Regions from separate parts of the Gudongella ferriphila genome, predicted to be linked through region 1. Evidence: riboswitches for the same ligand, from Rfam matches in the RefSeq annotation. Region 1 holds a riboswitch; each other region holds the start of a gene.
The links. Region 1 has a riboswitch for cyclic di-GMP ahead of ACKVDP_RS05130 (S-layer homology domain-containing protein). Riboswitches for the same ligand answer to the same signal wherever they lie in the genome.

Region 1 (4,955 bases):
ACCTGTAATAGTTGAAGGAAGCACCTATGTTCCTTTGTCATTTGCAGAGCAGGTTCTCCAGGCCCATGTAGAAATAACAGAAAACAATAGCGTGATAATTTCTGAATAGTTTCTCCTTGTTGTCAGCTGGAATATTACAATAATATTTCAGCTGACCTCTGTTATGATATTACTTTATTGTGATGGGTATCTATATTATGCAAAAGGTTATTTTAAAAAGGAGGTCCTGAAAATGAAAGTTTTAAACCGCGGGTTGGCAATTGTACTTGCGGGAGTATTGATTCTTGGTGGGGGAGCTGCTTTTGCAGTAAGCCCAAATGCTAATCCCAATGCATTGAATAATCCTGCAAGGATCAAGGCCATGGAGAAAACAGGGAATGTAATGGAAGTGATGTCTGGAATTGTGGATGATGTAGACATCAAAATAATTCCCATGGAGAATGGCAATGTTGGATTGATTGAGGGAGAAATAGACCTGAAGACTGGTCAAAATTTTGAAAACTTCAAGGGAAATACAAAGCTTAAGGTTAAATTGAACAATGTAACAGTTAACATTAATGAATATGGAGAGTTCAGTCAACCAATGCCAATGTGGAAAATTGAGCCATTGAGTGTAAGGGTATTTATGGGCAAGGTTCTGGTATATTCCAATGTTGAGGATGACCTGGATGAGATCAGGGATGATAAGGTTCTTGAAAAGGCATTAGCTCAAGCTGAAAGATATTTCACCAGACTGTATAGGAGTCTTGAGGATTTGGATATTGAGGATATTGGATTGGTCAAAAGTGCTAGACATTATTACGATATCCTAGATGAAAGGATAGGCTCTGATGATGATTATAACACCTTGATGGCTAGATACTACAAAATTCTAAGAGATGCAGAGGACGAGATCCAGGATTTACTGGAGGATATGATCTATTGGGATGATGACTTGGATTATGATACTATTGACGAATCATACAAAGGTGAGCTATGGATCCATGATGATCTTGAGGAAGAAATCCTTGTAATTGTGGATTACGTGGATTCAAAAATCGATGATGAAAAGATCAAGATTGAAGAAGATGGCAAGGTTAAGTTTGAAGCTGAAGATGATGAATTTCAGGTTCGAGTAGAGTATGATGGAGTAGAGATAATAAAACTGAGAGAAACTTTTAACTAATTTACCGAATCCCCTCGATTGAGGGGATTTTTTCTGGTAACTCTGTAAAGTGATGGGTATAATACCTTTAAGGGTTATAGGAGGAGGTTGTGCCATGGAATTGTCAAAGGATGTTCTGCTTAAGGAAATTCAGGATTTGCGTGATGAAAACAAGAGGTTGAAGAATCAAATGGAGGAGCTGAACCCAAGGGATAAGTTGACTGGGCTGCTCAACAGGGGTTCACTTTATGAAAGGCTGGAGTATGAGGCGGTTAGAACTGCCAGAGGCCAGTCCTATTTGAGCCTGCTCCTTATCAGGATATCTGACTTCAAAGGCCTTGTGGAGGAACACGGCAGAGACACTATGGATGTTCTAGTCAAGCTAATGGGTCAGGCAATTTCAGAATCAGTAAGATCTGTAGACATTGTTGGAAGATATGAGGATGGTGGATTTCTTCTGCTTCTTCCTGACATACAGCCTAACAAGGGAACTGTTGTTTCTGAAAGACTCAAAAAGGCAATCGACAAGCAGATCAGCCCCATGGGCATAAGGATAAAATACAGCATAGGAGTTAAGCTCTACAGGGATGAGCCCATCAACGAGCTTCTGAATGAAACTGAAAGACTGGCAATGAGCTCCGAGGCTGAAGGGATTGGAAGAGTGCATAGATAGAATATATGCAGGCATAATGAAAGACCGGTGTTTTTCCGGTCTTTTTGTATGCTCTAATTTATAAACATCTGCGTCCAATAGATTCTTCCATTGTCGTTGTAGATTCCTATTCCTATGTTTCCAAAATTCCTGTTCATGATATTCTGTCTGTGGCCCGGTGACTCCATCCATGCCTTTACAACCGCCTCAGGAGTTGGATGGCCCATGGCAATATTTTCACCTGCGTAGCTGTATCTGATTCCAAACTCCTTCATCATTTCAAAGGGAGATCCGTAGTTTGGGGATTCATGTGCAAAGTAGTCATAAATTGCCATGTCCTTGGATTTTTCATATGCAACCCTTGAAAGCTCCACATGCATCTTAAGTGGTGAAAGTCCTTCCTTGGATCTTTCCACGTTTACCAGGTCAAGTACCCTCTGCTCATAGTTGGAGCTTAGGTCTACCTTTGGCAGGGACCTGTACTGCTCGTATTTGATTCTTAAAAGAACTGTAGCTGCCTCGCTTCTTGTAAGGGTGGCATCGCCCCTGAAGGCTCCATCCACATACCCCGTAAGGATCCCACTGGAATACGAGTTAAGGACCGCTGCCTTGATCTCAGGATTTCCAAGGGATGTTACCTGTCTCATATCCTTTATAAGCTGCTCGTATTGTGTTAACTCCGCTTGAGGTCTGTAGTTCTGGTAGTCCAATACATTTGATACAATTCTTGCCATATCATACCTGGATATTGCCGAGTCCGGATTTGAAGAGGTTTCGCTGCATACAATCCCAAGACTTTTGGCTTTAGCTATGTAACCGTCTGCCCAGTGCGTCCCTCTTGATGGGATGTCCTTGTATCCAAGGATGGACATTGTAGACTTTATGAACTCTGCTCTTGTCATTGTGTTTTTTGGTCTGAAGGTATTGTCAGGATAACCCTGAATGGCACCTTCCCTTACCAGAACATATACATTGTCGCGGAACCAGTCTGTGGAATTAACGTCCCTGAACTCAGCTGCCTCTGCTGTAAATGGCTGTATAACTATTATTAAGGCCAGAATAAGGCCAAGAATCTTTCTCATTTAGTATCCTCCTAAAGTTTTTAAATGGGCTGAAAGTGATTTCAGCTTCACTAGTATTAATATCATATGAGCAAACAAAAAACAAATACAATTAAAGGCCAGAAAAATCCTGCATCATAAACTCTCCTTTCGGTAGCTGGCTGCCTTTACAGGCCCTCTAGCTTTGCGTCCCTGCCTCACGGTAGGTTTGCCTTTATCGGCGACAGTATACAAAAGGACTCGCCTTTGTGTATTTGTCATACTTGTTATCATAAATATTCATTTTTCACATTCATTATATCACTAAGGAAAATAAAATCAATTATGTAAACTAAATGTAACAAAAAAGTAACAAAAGGGGAAAGACAATTCACAATTCTCAATTCACTATGCAAAATTGGTTAGAGATGCCAGTCAGGGTACAAGACTTTTCGCAAGACTCAGAGTGACAAGCAAACAGTAATCATTAGTGAAAACTAAGGATCTTGGACCTGAAAATATATCCCTTAAATGGCTTTTAATTGAGAACTGTGAACTGTGAATCGTGAATTATTATGACACAGCTAATCTTGCAAAGCAATCTTAGCTGTGTCATAATTAAGCCATAACACTTTAACGGAGGTTGTTGCCAATGTACTTAAATTGCTTTGATGAAGTCAAAAATATCACCAGAGACCTTGTAAAGATTCCAAGTATTGTAAGGGCAGGGGGAGAAAGTGATGTAGCCAAATGGATTTATGACTACTACATGAATCTGGACTACTTCAAAAATAATCCAGGTCAGGTTGTGTTCCAGGAGACCTTGAACGACGAGGTCACAAGGCACAATGCAATCGCCCTTGTAAAGGGAACAAAGGGAGAATCAAACAGGACTGTAATACTAATGGGCCACATTGACACCGTAGGGGTGGATGACTACGGAACAAACTGGAAGGCTGCCTTTGATCCAGAAAAACTGCCGGAAGTCCTAAGGGGTATGAATGTGTCCCAGGAGGTTCTTCAGGATATTGAATCAGGGGAGTACATGTTTGGCCGAGGAGCCCTTGACATGAAGGCCGGTGTTGCAGGACACATGTACCTTATAAAATATTTTGCCGAGAATCCGGGAGAGCTTGACGGAAACCTGATTGCAATTGCAGAGTGTGACGAGGAGGACAACTCCCACGGGATAATATCAGCCCTGAAAATACTTAAGCAGTGGAAAGAGGAGCATAATCTGGAGTATGTGGCAGCCATAAATGCTGATTACTCCACACCATACCACAAGAAGGATGAAAACAGATATGTTTACTTTGGTACAATAGGGAAGCTTCTGCCGTCCTTCTATGTGACAGGAAAGGAGACCCACGTAGGGGATTCCTTTGGAGGATTTAATCCGAACACCCTGGTGGCTGAAATCACAAGAAAGATCGACCTTAATCCAGAGCTTTGCGACGAGGCCCAGGGTGAGGTTACAGTGCCTCCAACTAGCCTGAAGCAGACTGACACCAAGGTTGGTTACACTGTCCAGACCCCCCTTGCAGCCTATAGCTACTACAATTTCTTTACACACAGCATGAGTCCAAAGGATGTTATCCTTAAGATGAAGGAGAAGGCAGAGGAGGCATTTGAAGAGGTGCTCCAGAGAATGGATGCTTCCTACAGAAAATACTGCCAGATGGGCGGACACACCTACACGCCATTTACATACAAGACCAGGGTATACACCTGGGAGGAGTTCTACAATGAGCTCATAACAATACACGGGGAAAAATTCAAGCTTGCAATCAGGAATTTTGCAGCTGACCTAAACGAGAAGAATCCTTCCATGGACCTTAGGGACTTCTCAGTGGCTGTAATAGAGGAGGCCTGGAAATGGTCCCAGGACAAGTCTCCAGTTGTGATTATCTACTACTCGTCCCTGTTCTCATCAAGGATTGAGATGACCGGCAAGACGGACAAGGAAAAGGCCCTGCTTGAATCTGTAAAGGGATCAATTGAGCTTGTGCAGGAGCACTCGGACAAGCCAATTGTTGTGAAGATGTTCTACCCCTACATTTCAGACTCAAGCTTTATGGCCCTGTCGGACGATCCCCACGAGCTGGTGGCCCTTGAGAAG
Region 2 (4,955 bases), on a different contig from region 1:
GAAGGTTTTGCATGCCTTTGGGCCACAACCTGCAGTGTATAGGCAACACCAACTGACATCAAGCCTCCGTAAAGTATCGGGACTCCTGCGCTTAAGATATTTGCAACCTGGATATCCTCAAACACAAGCGCAACCATAAGGCTCAACAAGGAGCAGGTAGCAAACTGTGCCGATGAAAGCTTCAGGGTGTTGACCTTTGAGGCAAAGTGTCCTATCACAAGGATGTGGGTTGCCCAGAAGAAGGCTCCAATAAGCTGTAAAAGGTCTCCAAACTGGATGGTCAAATCCTCGTTGATGCTAAGGAAGTATAATCCTATTGCAGCTACGATTGCTCCAACCCAGATAAATCCATTGGATTTCTGCTTTATAAAGAGACCCAATATGGGCACAAGTACTATGTATAGGCTTGTAATAAAGCCGGCCTTACCTGCAGTTGTATAGATCAGACCAACCTGCTGGAGGGCTGCAGCTGTGAAAAGAACGCTGCCAGCAATCATTCCGTACATGAAAATCTTCCTAGTGTCATTCTCGCCCGCATCCTCAGCTATTCCCTTCCTTTTGTTGGACCCCTCCACAAAATATATCACAGGTATAAGGGAAAGGCTTCCCAGTGCGAACCTTAATGCATTGAAGGTGAATGCCCCCAGATAGTCCATTCCAATCCTCTGTGCCACAAAGGCCAACCCCCATATTGCAGCTGTCAAAAGCAGCAAGAGACTTGATCTCAATTCCTTGGTCATTGTCATATCCCCCAGTTTTAGCTATTTTTATCCTATTCCCTCTTTTCATTGTACAGGAAGTGTAAATTTATTTCTACCCCCTAAAACTGCATGAAGGTTTCTTGCATAATAATTACGTTTTCAAAACAAAATCTTGAAAACTTTTTAACGATTTATAGTGGTAGTTTATGAAATTAGGGGTATATTATTAGCGAGATATGTTATTATGTAAAAACTGAAGTACATAAACTATATGGAGGCATTGATTAGGGGGGATTACTATGGACGCTTTCCCCCTTATGAGCCAATAGCGTAACCGACCAAGATGGTCGGTTTTTTTGTGTATAATATATTAAACAAACCTCAAAAAATGAAGGAACCCGGAGAGCCTGGTCAGCATAGCCGGATTCCTGCAACATCCAATCCTCGCTAAAGGTCTGTTTGTTGTGTCTATATTATACTATTTTAGCCATTTTAAATCAATCATAAATCTAAAACTTAAGGAGGTGTTGCGGATGATGGGTTGCATAAGCAAATAAATTACGAGGAGGTGATTGGATAACAATTGATTAGTTTCAAACTTAATAGAAATTCCCTTAATTGATGGTAACGAAATATATTTTGAGGAGGAAAAATGATGAAACCGAGAAAATGGTCTTCAATTTTACTGGCTTTGACCATGATATTGGCACTGATTCCGGCAAATGCATTTGCAGAGCCCGAGCCAATAGTCGAACCTAACTTTGGATTTGTTCCAAACTCTGGTGAAGCAAGTGTATCAAAGGTTGACTTGGTCAATAAAACTGAAGTTGCCAGGTATTACACTCAACCACGTGTAAGCCCGACAGCAGATTACAACTGGCGTACCTCACGTATTGCCATGGACGCTTACGGCAATGCCTGGGTGCTTAATACAGGTGCAGATGGCGTTAATCTTCAAGGTTCAGTTGTTAGAATTCAAGCAGATACTACAGGCTTGACAACACATGCCTACCCTGACCCAGTGCTTGCATTCGGTACAGACGAAGCTGTCAAGGTATTCAATGTTGGTGGACTTGGTGATATGCCAAGGGCAATTGCTATAGACGAGGATGGATATATTTGGATAGGCTTCTACAGCAGCGGAGCGTTGATGAAGTTTGAATTTGACGGAACAGACTTAAATCAAGTAGGAGAAACAATAGTTACAAATCCAAAGTTAAATTTCTATGAAATGAAATTCGCACCTGATGGGATGCTCTATATCTCAAGCAGAAACTCTACACCTACTAGAAGTGGAGATTATGGAGTTTGGAGCTTTAACCCAAACAATGGTGAATTTACTGAAGAATGGAATGTAGACTCTCCATACTCATTACTTATCGACCCTGATTCAGGTCAGGTGTATGCAACAAGCTATAGTAATGTATTATGGATTAAGGGAACAGGTACTGTGGCTATCTCAGGAGCACAGAACCTTCGTGGTATGTCATTTAACGGACTGGGCAAAATCTGGATAGCAAGCACAACTGCAGGATCCGGTGGAAATCGGGTCTGCTGGTATGACATTGGAGCTGGCACAAGTGGATATATTACATTGCCTATCGGTACAACACCAGTTGGTGTTGGAATGGATGAGGCTGGCTTGATGTGGGCAGTTTGCCGTACTGATGGAGATACATCAGGTGGTTACTTGGTAGCATTTGATCCTCATGATGGAAGTCCTGAGGGCTCAATCAAGGTCGGCTACAGACCATATGCCTATGGTGACTTTGTAATGCCAGTACCAAGGTATTGCATCGAAGGTACCAAAACAGAAGACTTTTACACTGGACTTAAAACAAGAGTTCCATTGGAAGACTGGTCAATCTATCTGTATGATCGTACATTAGACCCAGGTGAAATACCAGGTGTTGCAACAGAAGGATTGCTGGCTTCCACAATGACAGATGAGTTTGGCGACTACAAGTTCTGCGGCCTAGTTGCAGGAACCTATTATGTATACGAGATGTTTGATGACTGCTATGGGCCATTTGATCCAATCAGCGGTATGATAGAGGTTACTCTACCTGATGATGGTAATGATGGCAATGCAGTGGACCAGGATTTTGTAAACAGACGAGGCAAAATCCAAGGTATAAAATTTAAAGATACTCTTGGAACTGGTACTACCCTATCAGGTTGGGAAATCTTGCTTTACAAGGGAGAACCAGCCGTTGGTGAACCGAATAAAGCTGATGCTTTCAAGTGGACAACTACTGATAGCAATGGTTTCTATTTCTTCGATCTTCTATGCCCAGACACATATTTTGTATATGAGTTAATGCAGGATGGTTGGGTACAAACATATCCGACCGAGGGATTCTGGACAGTTGAACTCGCTGCTGGTGTTAGGGCAACAGGTAAGCATTTTGTGAACGAAGAAGAAGAATTCTTTGACCTGTGCGGCTTCAAGTATGGTCTTGACTATGCTGGCTTCATGGATGATCCATGGCCAACTGACAATCCTCTTCCTGGATGGACAATAATCCTTGAAAGATTTGAGGATGATGAGTGGGTTGAAATCGATAGAGATGTAACCAACTCATTAGGCAAATACTGCTTCCTTGATCTTCCTGCAGGAGAGTACAGATTGTCAGAAGAGGCAGATGGTGAGAAGGATGGATTCTGGATGATGAATGGCAAGTACTGGCTTCAAGTAGGCCCAGAGGACAAATATATATTTGCCAGCTTGCCTGAAGATGGAATGGAATGTGGCGATTGTGGCGAAATTTCAATTGACTGCATATGCCCACCACCTCCAGTAGAAAAATCATTTGACTTCTACAACCTGTGCCACACTGATGAGACCGCCTGGATGTTTGGTGACATTCTTCACTCAGATTTGGGTATCCCTGCTCAGAATTGGGGCTGGAGCTTAGGATTGGGTATTGTTGAGCAAAGTACAGATCCATATCCAATTGAAGAAAATGTACCAATCTACGCAGGTGCAGCCCAAAACGATATCACAAAAGGATACCTGATAGGTCATCTTGATATCTGGTGGAATGGTACTGATGTTGAGATTAGAAATGTAGACATTGATGAGAATATAGTTGAAATGAATATGATGGTATGGATCGGAAATACAGAGTTGCCACTGTTTAGAGGCGCAATGACCAATGCACCTGGTAAACTTATAATTGATCCTGCTATCGATTACAGTAAACCAGTATTTGTGGCAGTTCACTTTGATTCATATGTACCATGTGGATTTCCACATCCAGAAGTAATGCCAGAATAGTAGGAATCAGATATCAGCAAATAGATGCAGTAGTCTTAAGAGGGTTGGAAGCCAGGTTTCCAACCCTCTTAACTTTAGATCAGCTCAAAACAACTCTAATTTTAGTCATCACATTTTATTGAGAAGGCAATGTGTAGTATTTTTGTAATTTTTACAATAAATTCATATTCAAGGTAGAGTAATGAAGTTTTATGGGGGTATAGTATAACTGAAATATAGTATTTTTGGTGGCCGTGATTAAAGGGAATTATTATGGACGCTTTTCCTTTTATGAGCCAATAGCGTAACCGACCTTTTGGTCGGTTTTTGTAGTTTTTGAGACCCTGTTTTTATGGGAATCGATTCTAAATAGAGAAGGAATCCGGGGTGCCTGGACAGCTATACCGGATTCCTGCAACTTCCAATCCTATGTATAGGTTTGGCTTGTTGTGCTTTTACTATACCATATTTAGCCTTTTACAATCAATTGAATATACATAAAATTCAAGGAGGTGGTGCGTATGTTGGGGTGTAGAAGCAAAATACTTTGTAAGGAGGTGAGATAATAGAACATTCGACAATAAATCTTGACTAGTTTTCCCATAATTAATGGTAAAAATAATTTCTACAAGAAAGGAGAATTTATATGTATGCGAGCATGGTAAAGCGTAGCACGAATAAATTTCGGCTGATTTTTATAGTTACGCTTGCAATGGTACTGCAGCTTCTAATGCCAATGTCGCTTGTTTACGCAGGTGACAACGACCTGTTCCCTCATGCCTTCAACATCGGCCAAAACTTCAACAACAATGGCTGGAGCTCTGGTAATGCAGGAAAAACCTATGAAGAGGGTGAATGGGTTTCATTCATTACCAGGATAGACAATGTTGTCTGGGATCAGAATTCGTCATCAGCGCTGGATAGAGTTGGTACTGAATTTACTTTCTATCAGGACAGCAGTGTGGCTAAGGATGGTAAGGGATCAGTGTTCTTTG
Region 3 (4,955 bases), on a different contig from region 1:
TATCTGGGGAAAACTGTTTCATATTTAACCCTATTGATGTAGAATATATGAAGAACATAATGGAGGAGATGAAAAGTTGGAAGGAATCAAAATAGCAAAAGACCATATGGAAAAGAATGACCTGAAAATGGTTGTATATAATAACGGAAAAGTTGTAGCACAATCAACGGACAGAGGCATCAAGCCTATTTATGATGTCTATACAGAGAGCTTTGAGGACCTTGAGGGAGCCTTTGTGTCAGACAGGATAACAGGAAAGGCAGCTGCCATGCTTCTTGCTGAGGGTAGGATTAGAGGAATCTACACAGACCTAATATCTGAGCCGGCCTTGGAGATTTTCAACCAGAAGGGAATAGCACTGGAGTACGGGAAAAAGGTTCCTCATATACTAAACAGGGATAAGGACGGAATGTGCCCAATCGAGACAATATCAAGAAATGTCCAAGGCGTGGGTGACCTAATAGAGGGAATAGAGGAGTTTTTTGTGATTGTGGGCATGAAAAAATAAAGGTGGTAGACTGATGAATGGGGACAGATTAAGAGCAATAACATATATTGTCATAGCAGCCACCCTTTTAAGTACAGGTGGGATAATAATCAAGTTCATTGATCTTCCTCCCATGACAATAGCAGGAGGCCGGGCAATCTTTTCAGCAGCGGTGGTATGGCTGTATGTAAGAAAGCCAAAATTCACCTTTTCCAAGGCCCAGGTTTCTGGAGCCCTATGCTACTCTACAATGATCACTGCTTTTGTTATCGCAAACAAGCTTACAACAGCAGCAAATGCCATAATACTTCAGTTTACAGCACCAATCTGGGTTGCTATTCTTAGCGTCTGGATTCTTAAGGAAAGGATTCGCTGGTATGACATTGCTGCAATTTTTTCTGTTGCAATAGGAATGGTCCTCTTCTTCCTGGATGATGTATCTGGAGGAAACTGGGCAGGAAACATGGTAGCAATCGGAAGCGGGGTTGCCCTTGCAGGAGTTACAATTTCACTGAGGTTCCAGAAGGATGAAAAGCCTGTGGAGACAACACTTCTTGGTCATTTGATAACAGCTGTAGTGGGAATTCCATTCTTGATCGGATTGTCATATACAACTGGGGATATTGTAGGATTGTTTGTTCTTGGAACCTTCCAGGTGGGCATAGCCTATATTTTCTATTCCCTTGCAGTCAAGCATCTGACGGCCCTTGAAGCCATTCTGATTATGTTTCTTGAACCGATCCTAAACCCAATCTGGGTGTTTCTTATTGTAGGGGAAAGACCAGGACCTGTATCTCTGCTTGGAGGGGCGATTGTACTTGGCACTGTCATTGCCAGAAGCCTTTTGGCAAACAAAATGAATCAAATCGAGGTCCGTAAATCTGTTAACCATCAAATTGAATAAAATTTTCATAAAACTGAAATAAAATTGAAATAAAATCCATATAAAACTGAGACCCCGTTTACAACCACAGTAGCGGGGTATTATAATCATAAGTAATTATACATGTTTTATTTGGGGGCCTCGATCTATTAAGATTATTTGGACGTCTTCTTAATAGGGAGCCAGTGACGTAACCGACCGGGACAAAAATTGTTTTGGTCTTTTTTAGACCACAATACTTTAGTGGGGTGGTTGGATGAAGTGAACGATGGTTAAGGATTTGAATTGTACGGGAAAGAACATAGGTAGTGGAGATAATTACATGAAAAGGAGGAAAAATGATGATGAATCTTATGATGAGACTTTGGAAGGATGAAGAAGGACAGGGAATGGCTGAGTATGGATTGATAATATTTGCCGTTGCTTTGGTTGTTCTTGTTGGATTAGCAGCATTTGGGGGAGCGTTAAGTGAATGGTTTTCAGAGTTATGGGATCCAAGTTTGCCAGGTGGATAGAATATATCTCAAATTATTAGTTTAGTATAGTTGAAATAAAAACCACAACAGCAAGAAAAGTTGCTTTGCTGTTGTGGTTAAATCTCGAAGAGTATGACAAATGAGTGTTTATTTCACTTGATAATACGGATAAATGGAGAACGGTGAATTAAATGTTAAATACGACTTTGCTATTAATATTAGTGACAGTTTCATCGTATCATGATGTTACTTCGAAAAGAATCCCCAATTTTATTACAATACCAGTAATACTTTGGGGTTTATTGACATATACAGTATTTGATGGATATGCAGGATTGAAGTTTAGCGGACTTGGGTTTCTGGTAGGATTAGGAGTTTTCCTGGTACCCTATATCCTTGGAGGAATGGGTGGTGGAGATGTAAAACTAATGGCTGCAATAGGAGCACTAAAAGGTTGGAGATTTGTTCTTTATACAACTGTCTACACAGGACTTGCAGGCGGAGTTATTGTAATACTAATACTTATCAAGGAAAAGAAGCTGTGGATAACATTAAAAAGAGTTGTTGCAATTATACTAAAACCGATTATTTTTATTATTACATTGACCTTCAACAGTGATCTGTTGAAACGAGTTAACAACTGGCTTCTTAAAACCCAGGTAGACTGGGAGAAGAGATACATCCCCTATGGAGTGGCCATAGGGATTGGGGCAGTAATTTCTTATTTTATATGAGGTGAGTTGGATGTTTGATTTTTGGAAATTTAAAAGAGATGAACAAGGTCAATCTTTAGTTGAATTTGCTTTAATCCTACCCGTACTATTACTTCTTTTGATGGGCATAATTCAGTCTGGAATAATATACGGTGGATATGTTGCTGTCAGCAATGCCGCTAGAGAGGGAGCTAGAATTGGAATTGTTGAAAAGGATAAGAATAAAATGATTCTAAGTATTGATAATGCATTTGATGATTCACCCTACTTGGAAAAAGGCGAGATTACAATCGATCCAGCTAATGGTGTTTTCGTTAATGGACAGTCGTTAAGTGTAACGGTTGAGGGAAAAGTTCCAATTATAGTACCTATGATGGAACGCTATTTTGAAGATGGATTTTATACAGTTTCCAAGACTTCAGTAATGATGGTAGAAGGTTTTAGAGAAAATTAGATGAGTTTAGGGAGATGAAAACATGTTTAGGAAAAATCATATACTATTCAATAGAATTAAATCGTTATTTAGTGATATTGAAGGTCAAGCAATGGTGATGGTTGCAGTTTTCATGGCAGTACTTCTTGGATTTGGTGCTTTTTCTGTAGATATGGGGAATCTCTATGTTCAAAGAAGACAAGCTCAAAATGTAGCCGATGCTGCAGCTCTTGCAGGCACATGGGTTATCGATGGGGGAGACCCAAAAGTTAAAGAAGTAGCTGGAATATATGCTGAAGATCACGGTATGGACAAGGATGATATTGATGCATATATTGTTGATGATAAATTTGTTGAGACCATAGTTAATAAGAACCATGATGTCTATTTTATGAGGTTTTTTGGATTTAATAGCAAGCTAGTTACAGCAAAAGCAAAAGCAACAAGAACATCTATTTGGATACCCGGACATAAAGATGTATTGCCTCTTGGACTGATAGGATGGGAAGAAATCTTCTATAAAGTGATAGCTGATGATTTACAAAACAAGGATGATTTCTATGAGTTGTTCAAGGACAATAAGCATGAGCTAAATTATGAGTTTGGTCATAGACCTGGGATCTTAAAGAGCGACGTAAAGAATTTCCTGCTTGATAAGTATCCAACAGCTGTCATATATGTTGAGCAGGGGGGAAAAGATTTCTCAATTCCCGATGATGAGACCAATCCTAATGACAGATACCCCGAATGGAGCGTTGAGCAACTGCTACAAACAGATATAAATGTTTATAGGGATGTTCTTCAGATGATGATAGATGATGATCCAGATGTATTGTTTGATATATTATTTGGTACAAACAGTATGACTGGTAGTTTTGGTTTTATTGATCTTGAAAATCCCGGAGCAGCTGAGCTTAGGAGTATAATTGATAATGGATTTAAGGGAGAAATAGATGAAATCCAGGCTGAGACAGGTTTTATAAGCAATGTAGGAGCTAAGGATGGACCATTGGATAAATATATTAAAGATAATGGAGGTCAGGCATATATCTTTGCCATACTTCCAGGAGCATTAAAGGGAGGTAAATGGGAAGCTGATGGACCAGATGTCGCTGGGAATTTCACCGAGTATCTAGTGTTACATGTTGTTAATATGAATCTGGAGTTCAAAACTGGAATGGACCCGAGGCTTACGGGCAGAATAAATAAAATCTTTGACAAAGTCGATGACATTAATTCAAATGATGGTTACTGGGAGGAAGTCCTTCAGAGTTGGCTAGTTGAATAAGAATAAACTACAAAGAAAGAGGTGCAGTCTATGAAAGTGAATAAAAAGGTACTCCTGATTGGGGTACTCCTTGGCATTATCACAATATTTTTCTTAAACAGGTATATTCAGTCCCTCAGGGTGGATCCCCAGGAGGTGGCTGCAACCTCTTATTCTGATGTGGTTACAGCTACAACTGCAATACCTGAGCACGTTAGGATTACTGCTGAGATGGTTCAAATGTCATCCGTTCCATCAGAAGGAGTTCATCCTGATGCTGTAACAGACCTGGAACAGGTGGTTGGAGCCATAACAAGGACCGAAATCATTTCAGGTGAACAGATTCTTTCGGGAAGGGTAGCAATGGAGGAGGGTGATGTTGGACTTTCCTACTGGATACCTGAAAACATGAGGGCAATGACAATACCTGTCAACGAAATCATCGGAGTGGCCAACTACGTTCAGAAAGGTGACAGGGTGGATATCCTGGCAACCTATGAATTTGAGGTTGAAGTGGAAGGCGAAGAGGAAGAGGAAAATGTACAGATGACCTACACCCAGCTGCAAAATATTGAGGTTGTGGCAGTAGGAGGAAGAAGCGCACCTACAGAAGAAAATACAGTGCAGCAGCCAAACTCCCTAACAATACTTGTAAATCCGGAGCAGGCTGAGGTGGTTGCATGGGCTACACTAAAC
Region 4 (4,955 bases), on a different contig from region 1:
TGTATACCTTATCCTCCAGCTCGGTTTCCTTCTTTTCCACATAGTATATCCTCGTGCTCTTTTCCCTCTTTATAAGCTGCTGTACAACCCTGTTTAGCTTCTCTATTATCTCCTCTTCGGATTCACCGAGGGTAAGCTGATTTGAAACCTGGTAAAGGTCTCCAACCGCCTCTGTCCCCTCGCCATACAGTCCTCTTATTGTAAGCCCTATCTTTCTTAGGGCGTTTATTATGCTGCCAATGTGACCGGTCATTGTAACTCCGGGAAGATGCAGCATCACAGATGCTCTCAGGCCGGTACCGGTGTTTGTGGGGCAGGCTGTAAGATATCCGTACTCCGTGTGGTATGCAAAATCAAGCTTTTCCTCCAGAAGGTCGTCTATCTTGGAACAAAGCTCCCATCCACCCAGAAGGTCCAACCCAGGTAGAAGTGTTTGCAGCCTGATATGATCCTCCTCGTTGATCATAATGGTGACCCGCTCATCATCCCGCATGAAAAAGCAGCCCTTGTCTATTTGTTCCAGAAGTCCAGGGCTTATGATATGATTCTCCATAAACCTTACCCTTTCACGATTTTCCATTTCCCTTAATCGATAAAGCTTGTAATCTCCATCTGGAAACTTCTCATCAACGGCATTGATTATCTCATCTGCGGTTTCCTGGGCCTGTTCCCTTGTGGAATATAGGGGAAAGACCTCTTCCCGAATGTTTCTTGCCACCCTAAGTCTAGTGCTTACAACTACTGGGTCATATTCCTGCGGATCTAGCCAAATTGTCATCCTATTCACCTCTTTTGTCTGAATCCATAATGGTTCTGATTCTCTTTATTTCATCCCGCAGCACAGCAGCTTTCTCATATTCCTCTTGTTTTACCGCTTCCTGAAGCTCCTTGTCCAAGCTGTCGATGTCCTCCTGGTGTCTGACCATTGAGTAGCCTCTCTTGGGTATCTTCCCACTGTGCTTTGTGTGACCGTGTATTCCACGGATGACATTGGAAAGCTCCTTGCCGAATGCGTCATAGCACCTTGAGCACCCAAGCTTTCCAGTGGATCTGAACTTCTCATAGCTCAATCCACAGTTGGGGCATTTTGTATCCACCGTAACTCCCTCAAATAACTTGTGCAAGGGGAAATGCTCCTGAATGTCCTTTTGGATACCGGCTGCACATACCTCACATAGATGATGGTCTTCCATAACTCCGTTTATGATGCTGGTGTAGTGAATCTTAGCTTCCCTATCATTGCAGGATTCGCATTTCATAGTCTGTCACACTCCAATCTATTTAACCAGAACCAGCAGTATGTTCCTTAAGACAGATGCCCTGATTGCATTTCTGTCACCAGGGTCACAATTAAAGGCTCTATCGCTTACAGCAGCCTTTATGATTTCAGCCTCCCTGCCGGAAATAACCTCTTCCTCCTGTAGGGCCACAATGATCTCATGGGCCTTGTTTTCAGTGAGTGATTCCCCAACTATATTCTGAATGATATTGTTAAGGCTAATGTCTTCCTGGAGCTTCACTTTTACAATTTTAATATACCCACCGCCACCTCTTCTACTCTCAATATAGTATCCTTTGTAAGGGGTAAATCTTGTGCTAAGGACATAATTTATTTGTGAGGGGGCGCATTCAAACTGACTTGCAAGCTCATTTCTCTGTATTTCAACCACACCGTCCATCTCATCGATGAGCTCCTTTAGGAACTGTTCGATGATGTTGCTCAATCCAGCCATGTTTATCCCTTCTTTCTGACTTTGACTTTCTTTGTCTTTTACCCAAAAAAATTAAGCCCTAACAGGCTTAATTAATATTCCCTAACTTTTTGGTATTCCATTTCACTCTTGACCATCTTAACAGTCATGTCATTCTGGTAGTACGCAGCATCAAAGGTGGTGTCGATTATGATCCAGCTTCCGTTGATATAGACCTCATTCCATGCGTGATAAACATCTACTCCCGCAGCGTATCCCTTAACCAGCTTGGTTGGGATTCCCTGAGATCTCAAAAGTCCTGCAAAGACCGCCGAGTAATCGTAGCAGATTCCCTGACCGCTTGTTATTGTCTCGTCGATTGAAGGAATGTAGGAATCATTGAGGTAATTGATCTTCTCATAATCGTATTTGATGTTGTTTACCATATAATTGTATGCCTTAAGCATCTTTTGGTAGTCGGAATCAGCATCAGCAAACAACGATGCGGCCAACCCTTCCATCACTGACTGGTCATTCCAATAAACAGGCTGACTTGATGTCAGGTATACATTCTCATTCCACTCTGATATGTTGGTTTCTGATTTTCCAAGAACCTGGTACTTGTTGCCCTCAATATTTTTCAGAAGCTTCACAGTATAGACTCCTTCTCCCAGCTGAAGGGGGATGAACTCCTGTGTGCTGTTCATGCTGTAGAAATACTTCTCAGTACCCTTTTCCACCATGACTCTCATATTGCTTCCGTATGCCAAACTGTTTATCATAAGCTGATTATTGTCTATAGTTGTAACGCCGAAGCTCTCAGCAGCATTTGATGTCCCAATTATTCCAAACAAAAAAACAAATACCAATAAAAGGCTCAATACTCTCCTCTTCACGTGTAAACTCTCCTTTCGGTAGCTGGCTGCCTTTTCAGGCCCTATAGCTTTGCGTCCCTACCTCTCGATAGGTTTGCCTTTGTCGTTTGACAGTACACAAAAAGGGGCTGCCTTCTTGCATTTGTCATACTAATCATTCTTGCTAATATTAATTTACACAATCATTATACCACAATATAATCAACTGTAAACCTTTATTTTGCAATAGTTACATAAATTTTCAGCCCGGTATAAAACCGGGCTGATCAATTGGCTAATTATTCTCTTTTTCAGCTTTTGCCTCAGCAATGATTTTTTCAGCTATCATCTGAGGAACCTCTTCATATCTGACAAATTCCATTGTAAAGCTTCCCCTTGCCTGGGTCATTGCCCTTAAATCGATTGCATATTCAAACATCTCTGCATGTGGGGCCTCCGCTATGATCTTCTGGCTTCCGTCAGCCTGCTGCTCCATACCGAGAATCCTACCTCTACGCTTGTTCATGTCTCCCATGACATCGCCCATGTAGTCCTCAGGTATCTTGACCTCTACCTTTACGATAGGCTCAAGAAGTATTGGCTTTGCCTCTTCCATACCCTTCTTGAAGGCTATGGACGCTGCTATCTTAAATGCCATCTCGTTTGAGTCAACGTCATGATATGAACCATCAAACAGTGTAGCCTTGATGTTTACGACTGGATAGCCTGCAAGAACTCCATGCTCCAGGGATTCTCTTACCCCTTTTTCGACAGCTGGCCAGAAGTTTCTCGGAACTGACCCGCCAAAAATTTCCTCCTGGAATACAAATTCCTCTTCACAAGGCTCAAATCTCATATGGACATCTCCGTACTGACCTGCTCCACCTGACTGTTTCTTGTGCTTACCCTGTACGGTTGCAGTGCCTTTTATTGTCTCCCTGAAGGCGATCTTTGGACTCTTAAGAACCACATCAACTCCAAAATTAGTCTTCAGCTTGTCAACTATTACGGTAAGCTGCATGTTGCCCTGTCCACCAATAAGCAGCTGCTTCGTTTCTGTGTTTCTCTCTATAACAAATGTAGGGTCCTCATCTATCATCTTGTTTAGGGATGTACCGATCTTCTCCTCGTCACCCTTGTTCTTTGGCTCAACTGCCATGAACAGTGTTGGCTGGGGATATTTTATTGTCTCATAAAGTGTCTGATTGTTCTTGTCACAAAGGGTGTCACCGGTTTGGGTGTAGGCAAGCTTTGATGTTGCTCCAATGTCCCCTGCCATAATCTCTGAAATCTCCACCTGGTTCTTACCTCTAAGAATGAACAACCCACCTAGCTTCTCCGCCTTTTCCTTGGTTGAGTTATACACTTCAGTATCCTTTGTGAGCTTTCCTGAAACAACCTTGAACAAGGTAAGCTTTCCAACGAAGGGGTCAACAATGGTCTTGAAAACAACTGCTGAGAAGGGCTCGTTTACATCAACCTTTCTGATTATCTCCTCTCCATCCTTGGTTCCCTTTACGCTTCCAACATCTGCTGGAGACGGAATGTATCTTTGGATAAGGTCAAGAAGGAAATCAACCCCCATTGCCTTTTCTGCACAGCCGACAACAAGTGGTACCAGGGTTCCGTTTGAAACGCTTCCCCTTATTCCCCTCGTTATCTCCTCCTGGGTGAACTCTTCACCCTCAAAGTACTTCTCCATAAGCGCCTCTTCGGAAAGTGCTATCCTTTCCATGAACAACTCTCTATATTCATCAACCTTTGACTTTTGGGCATCGTTTAGAGGAACTTCCTTCCTGTTCTTTCCATCGTATTCATAAGCAACTTCATCTATAAGATTTGCAAAGCCATTGAAACCCTCTCCAGTTGTGTTGGGGTATGCAAAGGGAACTATCTTGTCCCCAAATTGGCCTATCAGATCCTCAAGCAACTTATCAAAGTTGATATTTTCCTTGTCCATTTTATTTACGAATATGATTCGCGGTGTGTCGTACTTCTCAAGGTTCTTCCATGCCTTCTCTGTCCCTACCTCAATTCCCGAGGAAGCGTCCACAAGAAGCACTGAACCTTCACTTGCTCTTTTAGCTCCATACATTTCACCGATAAAATCGAAATATCCTGGTGTATCCAGTATATTGAATTTGGTATTATTCCATTCTACCGGGATAACTGCTGTTCCGATTGAGACGTGTCTGGCAATCTCCTGCTTGTCAAAATCTGACATTGTGTTCCCGTCTGTAACCTTTCCCTGTCTTGTAGTCACACCTGTTGCAAATAGCATTGCTTCTGTTAAAGTGGTCTTACCATTACTGCTGTGCCCGAGTAGGGCTACATTTCTGATCTTTTCCGTTGAATACGCTTTCAAGATACATTCCCCCTAACTAGAATTTTAAAAGATATGATAACCTTT

Region 2: it holds a riboswitch for cyclic di-GMP, as region 1 does, so the genes downstream of both, ACKVDP_RS11745 (hypothetical protein) here and ACKVDP_RS05130 (S-layer homology domain-containing protein) in region 1, are expected to answer to the same signal.
Region 3: it holds a riboswitch for cyclic di-GMP, as region 1 does, so the genes downstream of both, ACKVDP_RS00200 (Flp family type IVb pilin) here and ACKVDP_RS05130 (S-layer homology domain-containing protein) in region 1, are expected to answer to the same signal.
Region 4: it holds a riboswitch for cyclic di-GMP, as region 1 does, so the genes downstream of both, ACKVDP_RS12785 (transglutaminase-like domain-containing protein) here and ACKVDP_RS05130 (S-layer homology domain-containing protein) in region 1, are expected to answer to the same signal.

The regions. Positions count from the first base shown of each region.
Region 1 covers NZ_JBJXRK010000005.1:36,513-41,467, forward strand. The annotation lists gene ACKVDP_RS05115 (copper amine oxidase N-terminal domain-containing protein) at 1-109, shown strand, start outside; gene ACKVDP_RS05120 (hypothetical protein) at 233-1,165, shown strand; gene ACKVDP_RS05125 (GGDEF domain-containing protein) at 1,260-1,817, shown strand; gene ACKVDP_RS05130 (S-layer homology domain-containing protein) at 1,871-2,878, opposite strand; cyclic di-GMP riboswitch class I at 3,007-3,080, opposite strand; gene ACKVDP_RS05135 (M20/M25/M40 family metallo-hydrolase) at 3,489-4,955, shown strand, end outside.
Region 2 covers NZ_JBJXRK010000029.1:24,394-29,348, forward strand. The annotation lists gene ACKVDP_RS11740 (DMT family transporter) at 1-740, opposite strand, end outside; cyclic di-GMP riboswitch class II at 967-1,050, shown strand; gene ACKVDP_RS11745 (hypothetical protein) at 1,357-3,981, shown strand; partial or broken gene ACKVDP_RS11750 (hypothetical protein) at 4,607-4,955, shown strand, end outside.
Region 3 covers NZ_JBJXRK010000001.1:28,985-33,939, reverse strand. The annotation lists gene ACKVDP_RS00210 (DUF1893 domain-containing protein) at 77-508, shown strand; gene ACKVDP_RS00205 (DMT family transporter) at 522-1,391, shown strand; cyclic di-GMP riboswitch class II at 1,496-1,579, shown strand; gene ACKVDP_RS00200 (Flp family type IVb pilin) at 1,712-1,885, shown strand; gene ACKVDP_RS00195 (A24 family peptidase) at 2,038-2,580, shown strand; gene ACKVDP_RS00190 (TadE/TadG family type IV pilus assembly protein) at 2,591-3,013, shown strand; gene ACKVDP_RS00185 (pilus assembly protein TadG-related protein) at 3,036-4,280, shown strand; gene cpaB (Flp pilus assembly protein CpaB) at 4,311-4,955, shown strand, end outside.
Region 4 covers NZ_JBJXRK010000038.1:4,112-9,066, forward strand. The annotation lists gene ACKVDP_RS12770 (protein arginine kinase) at 1-778, opposite strand, end outside; gene ACKVDP_RS12775 (UvrB/UvrC motif-containing protein) at 780-1,259, opposite strand; gene ACKVDP_RS12780 (CtsR family transcriptional regulator) at 1,278-1,733, opposite strand; gene ACKVDP_RS12785 (transglutaminase-like domain-containing protein) at 1,805-2,587, opposite strand; cyclic di-GMP riboswitch class I at 2,602-2,675, opposite strand; gene fusA (elongation factor G) at 2,841-4,910, opposite strand.